Regions from separate parts of the Erwinia amylovora genome, predicted to be linked through region 2. Evidence: predicted binding sites of a transcription regulator. Region 2 holds the regulator's gene; the other holds the start of a gene.
The links. Region 2 encodes Fur, which represses iron uptake genes when iron is present. Its sites were predicted from a motif close to ATAATAATGAGAACNACTATCAA; they were not measured.
Positions count from the first base shown of each region.

Region 1 (3,116 bases), 1.7 Mb from region 2:
TCCTGCGCTTCTTCCTTGTTTGAATGATAATTAATGACGACATTCATCCCTTCTTCGACCAGGCGTGTGACAAGTGCAGCCCCAATCCCTCTGGAGGAGCCTGTTACCGCTGCCACTTTCCCCTGAAGATCTGTATACATATTACTCCCCGAGAACATTTTTTAAACAAAAATGAAACGTATGAGCAGAACAGCCATGACGGTTAAAATTGCCCGATAGCGAGATATCAATCATTGGCAGGAACAACCACGCACTTCTGTGAAGACCAGACAGACGATTGCGCTCGTGGCGGCGACTCCCTGTAAGACACAGAATGCCCTTAAAAAGCTAGCAACAGATCTTTATATACGCAAGCTCACGGCAGCAGCAGGTTAAGGTTTTTCTGGAAGTGACACGCCCGGGAGCCGGGCGCGGCGGGGATGCACACAGCGCTGCACGGTCAGGAAAAGGATCCCGTTTCCTGACCAGCGGATAAACACGCAGTCAGCCCGTTTATCCGTTATTCGCAATCGTCCGACAGTCTGATCAGCGCCGCCTGCTGAACCGCCGCATTATCTGAAGCAAATACCGCAACGCCTTTCACGGGCTGCCCTTTTTTCACCGTGCCTTTGGTGAGTTTTTCATCAACCTTATTCAGCTTAAATTCCTGATGATCCGGGGCAATCGCTCTCAGACAAAGTTTCGCTAAATCAAAATCTTTATCAGACAGGTTGGCGACCACCACGGCAAAGGTTTTGGTATAGGTATCTTTGCCGCCAGTCGATATCGATCCTTTAGATTGTTCCGTCGAGTATACGGCAGCATTGTCAGGCACAGTGGCATGCGCGGAAAAGCAAAAACCGGCCATCGCAACCGATGCAGCCGTAATAATAAGTTTCATATTAACTCCCTTATTTGGGTTTGAATTTTGCTTAATCTACCTGGTCAAGGCAAAGTGGTGAAACAGTCCTGTCCCGGCAAGCTAAACCAGCGATAAGTATAGCCAGTGTTTACCGTTTCATCGGGCGCTACAGCAGCCCCGCCGGATTGGTGTCTGTGCTGTCCGGCTGGAACACAATGCGAATCCTGGCCTTGATGGCAAAACCTGCTGTGCCAGCCGGCGTATATCAGCAGCAGATGGGGCAGGTGCTGCGGGCCTGATTAATCGAGGCCGTTAAAGACGCTTGTCTCTATCTCGCTGTATTAGAAATAAATATGGTCACGTCTTGAAATACGACATAAAAAAAGATAATAATTCTCATTTACATAGTAAAATCGGTTACATTCAGGTTATGCGCGCCTGTCTGCTCTGGATCCATCCGCGAAATAAGAGTAATAAGTCTAATCTTTGTAAGGGAATAAACATGAGAATGCCTTTTAGCCTCAAGCGTTCTGTGCTGCTCTGTGGCATAGCACTTTTCACGCCGGGTATGACCTGGGCCGCAGATACGCTGGTGGTTACCGCTAAACCGGAAGAAACCGCCAGCACGCCGACGGAAGGCTACACCGCGAAGATCAGCAGCGGGGCGACCAAGACCGATCGCCCATTGATCACCACCGGCCAGTCCGTTTCCGTGGTGACTCGTCAGCAGATGGAAGATCAGGGGGCGATGGACGTTAATCAGGCGCTGAATTACACCGCCGGGGCCTTTACTAACTTTGCTGGCGCGGCATCACGTTATGATACGGTATCGTTGCGTGGATTCCACGGCGGCGATGTCGACAACATTTTTGTTGATGGCCTGCGCCTGATGAGCGATCCGGGTAGCTTCAATGCGTTGCAGATTGATCCGTGGTTTCTCGACAGGATCGACGTGATCAAAGGCCCTTCTTCCGCTCTGTATGGTCAGACCGTGCCGGGTGGGCTGGTGATGGAAAGCTCTAAACGCCCGCAGTTTGCCCCTGAAGGCCATTTCCGCCTGTCGACCGGCTCCAACAGTACCAACAGCGCGGCGTTTGATTACACCGATGCAATCAACGAGCAATGGGCGTTTCGTCTGACCGGCATTACCCGTAGCAGTCATACCCAGTACGATCATACCCGCGAAGAAAAATACGCCATTTCCCCGTCGCTGCTGTGGCAGCCGGATGAGGATACGTCCCTGCTGCTTCGTGCCTATCTGCAAAAAGATCCTTCCGGCGGTTACCACAGTGCGGTTCCGGGTGAGGGCAGCATTACCGCACACAACGGCAGAAAACTGAGCACCGGTTTTTATGACGGCGACAGTTCATTGGATCAGTTTAAACGCCGGGAGCAGATCTACAGCGCTCAATTCTCGCACCGCTTTAACGACACCTGGGCGTTTCGTTCCAACGCCAGCTATTCACATTCAAATGTCGATCTCGACCAGGTTTATCAGATTGGCTGGGACACTAATAACGCCGATCTGTTGAATCGTTACTATTCAGGATCGCGATCATCGCTAAATGCCTTTGCCATCGATAATCAGCTGGAAGCCGACTTCGCTACCGCGGAAGTTGCTCACAGAGTAGTACTGGGAGCTGAATATCACCAGTACAAGAATGACCTGAGTGATGCCAGAGGTTCGGCCAGCCAGCTCAATGCCCTTACCGGCCAGGTGGTGGGCAGCAATGACAATTTTACCTTCTCTAAATCGCAGCGCCGTTACTATCAGGCCGGGGTTTATCTGCAGGATGAAATGACGTGGGATAAATGGCATCTGGATCTCTCCGGCCGCTACGATCGCCTCGTTGCCCGGACCGACAACATTGACCAGGAGACTAAATTCCGTCGCCAGGACGACCACGTCGGCGGGCGCGCATCCCTGCTGTATGCGTTTGATAACGGTATTTCCCCTTATGCCAGCTACAGCCAGGCGATTACGCCGCAGTCTCTTCCTGGCAAGGACGGCAATGTGCTGAAACCGACGACTTCTGAGCAGTATGAAGCCGGGGTGAAATACCAGCCGGTGGGAACGTCGGATCTCTATTCCATCGCCGTCTACGATCTGACGCAAAAAGATGTCGGCAACCGCGTTATTGTAGGCTCTTATTATGTCCCAGCCGGGAAAGTTCATTCACAGGGCCTGGAACTGGAAGCCCACAACCAGCTGACGCCGCGACTCAGTACCCTTGCTACCTACACGTTGAATCACGTACGTTATAAGGATGCCATT
Region 1 covers NZ_CP066796.1:3,347,454-3,350,569, reverse strand. Annotated here, with positions in the region: gene JGC47_RS15300 (glucose 1-dehydrogenase) at 1-140, opposite strand, end outside; gene JGC47_RS15295 (DUF4354 family protein) at 500-880, opposite strand; gene JGC47_RS15290 (TonB-dependent siderophore receptor) at 1,344-3,116, shown strand, end outside.
Region 1: the regulator Fur is predicted to act here: its motif matches at 1,225-1,247, upstream of JGC47_RS15290 (TonB-dependent siderophore receptor).

Region 2 (3,116 bases):
TATCGTGACGAGCTGCTGGCGCAGTTCCCACAGGCGCGTGCACATGTGATAGCCGGGGCCGGGCATTGGGTTCATGCGGAAAAACCTGATGCCGTATTGCGCGCAATACGCCGCTTTTTTGCGCTGTAAAAACAATTATTTCACGCTGCGGTGAAATAATTGTCGTCACCAGTTTCGCTGGGTTATGATGACGCGCTAAAAATTTTGCCGCTGCTATTTTTCAGGCGGCAACACGGACCTATTCATCAGAAATCCAGCCTTTCAGTATCACGATCCTATGGCAAAAGAGAACACTGACCGCACCACGCTCGATCTGTTTGCAGATGAACGTCGCCCGGGACGACCCAAAACGAATCCGCTGACGCGAGATCAGCAACTGCGTATTAATAAACGCAATCAGCTCAAACGCGATAAAGTGCGCGGGCTGAAGCGTGTCGAACTGAAAATGAACAGCGACGCGGTCGAGGTACTTAATCAGCTGGCTGAAGAACGTAATATGAGTCGCAGCGAACTGATCGAAGAAATGCTGCTTGAGCAGCTGCAACGCCATCAGAGCTGAACGGTAGCGGACTTAGCACTCAGCAACAAATGTCGCGATATTACACATTTATCCGCTTACGGCAGTCTGATATCATTACAGCTAGCTGCTTATCATACGGCAGTCTCCATATCATTAAGATTCAAGAGGTTATTAAGCTCATGGCACTTGTCGGCATTTTCTTTGGCAGCGACACAGGTAATACAGAAAATATTGCAAAGATGATCCAGAAACAGCTGGGTAAAGATGTTGCAGAAGTTCATGATATTGCCAAATGCAGCAAAGAAGATCTTGAAGCCTTTGATATTTTGCTGCTGGGCATTCCCACCTGGTACTACGGCGAAGCCCAGTGCGACTGGGATGACTTCTTCCCAACGCTTGCCGAGATCGACTTTAACGGTAAGCTGGTTGCCCTGTTCGGCTGTGGCGATCAGGAAGATTATTCTGAATACTTCTGTGATGCACTGGGAACCATCCGCGATATCATCGAGCCTAACGGTGCGGTGATCGTCGGTCACTGGTCTACCGAGGGTTATACGTATGAAGCCTCAAAAGGTCTCGCGGACGATAACCATTTCCTCGGCCTTGCCATTGATGAGGACAGGCAACCCGAACTCACCAACCAACGCGTTGATAAATGGGTAAAACAGATTTTCGATGAGCTTCAGCTGAAAGAAATCATTGAGGCCTGAACTGAGCAACCTGGCGTGACAGTCATCCCGCGCTAAGTCAATGGTTTTAGCGATACAAGTAATAGATAGATGTTTGTACCTTTTACCTGCAAAACGGTACAATAACCCCATCGGTTATCGGCTCTCTAAGCGCCCTTCGCCTTTCTGACGACCATGGTCGGTCAAAGGCGATCGGATGTGGTAGATCGAAATGTTAACATTGCACCACCCGGGCGCTAAATTCCCTGGCTGTTAAGAGTGTTGTTTTTGCCTCCAGCTGCGGTTTACGGTCCCCCTTTGGTTTTCATTTCGACGTATCAGTTCTATACTGACCTTCATTGCGCTTTAGCGTCGACCGATGTTCAGGGCCTTACAGCCACTAAGTGACGAGCAAAGTAACAGGACAAAATCCGCATGACTGACAATAACACCGCATTAAAGAAGGCCGGCCTGAAAGTCACGCTTCCCCGACTGAAAATTCTGGAAGTGCTTCAGGAACCCGAAGGCCATCACGTCAGTGCGGAAGACTTGTACAAGCGCCTGATCGACATGGGCGAAGAGATTGGTTTGGCCACGGTTTACCGCGTACTGAACCAGTTCGACGATGCGGGGATCGTTACCCGCCACAACTTTGAAGGCGGAAAATCCGTCTTTGAATTGACGCAGCAGCACCATCACGACCACCTTATCTGCCTTGACTGCGGCAAAGTTATTGAATTCAGAGACGAATCCATTGAGTCCCGTCAGCGTGAAATTGCCACGCGTCACGGCATCAAACTGAGTAACCACAGCCTGTATCTGTATGGTCACTGTGCTCTGGGCGACTGCCGAGAAAATGAGACGCTCCACGACAAATAATCTGCACTTGATAACCGAATATGGCGCGCTGCGGGAAGATGGCAGCGCCCCTGGCCTTCATCAGGGACGGATCAGAAGACGGAACGGTGGCCTCTGCGCCACCGTTTTTTTTCCCTGCTACTGAGCATAAACCGGCAGCCAGCCACCGTAAGAAATGATTGAAACCACCGCATTCATGGCGCCGAATATCAGCACCAGCACCACAGGCAGCATCCCCCCCCTTACCCGCCATGACGGTGTAGCGAAGCGCTGCCGCGCCCGCCAGGCCAGCAGCGCCGGGGTGATCACCGCCCAGATGGTCGCCGCCAGCCCGGCATAGCCAATGGCCAGCAGAAAACCATTGGGCCAGATCAGCGCAGCCGTTAATGGCAGAATAAACGTCAGCACGGTGGTTTTCAGCCGCCCGGTCGCCGAATTATCCAGCCTGAACAAGTCGGCAAGATAATCAAAAAAGCCGAGGCTGACACCAAGAAATGAACAGGCGACGGCGAAATTAGAGAAAATATCCAGCAGCAGATTGAGGTTACGGCTTTGCAGGACGCCTGAAAGGGCTGTAACCATAACATCGATATTCCCTCCCTGCGCGGCAATCTGTTTAAATTCAGGACGCGGGATATTGCCCATCGTGCCAATGATCCAGACAAAATAGATGACCAGCGCCAGCAACGTCCCGTAAACCAGGCAGCGACTGATGCGGCCGCCATCTTTGCCATAAAAGCCAATCAGCCCGGCAATGTTGCCGTGATAGCCAAATGAGGCGAGGCAAAATGGCACCACAATCCACAGATAGCGCAGATAGTGACTTTCACTCGTGCCGCTGTCCATCAGATTGGCGGGCTGGACATGCCATAGCAGCCCGCCAAAGATCATCAGAAATGTCACCACCTTCGCGCCAAGGAAAATAAGCGTCATGCGGCTCACCACCGCAGTACCCAGCCAGATAAACAGCGCGACCAGCAGCGTGAATAGCAGCCCGGCCATGCGCGCCGAAATCCCCACATTCAGTTGATTCAAACTGTGCTGGATAATCGCGCCGCTGGCCGAGATAT
Region 2 covers NZ_CP066796.1:1,216,857-1,219,972, reverse strand. Annotated here, with positions in the region: gene ybfF (esterase) at 1-129, shown strand, start outside; gene ybfE (LexA regulated protein) at 278-559, shown strand; gene fldA (flavodoxin FldA) at 700-1,230, shown strand; gene fur (ferric iron uptake transcriptional regulator) at 1,624-2,067, shown strand; gene mtr (tryptophan permease) at 2,185-3,116, opposite strand, start outside.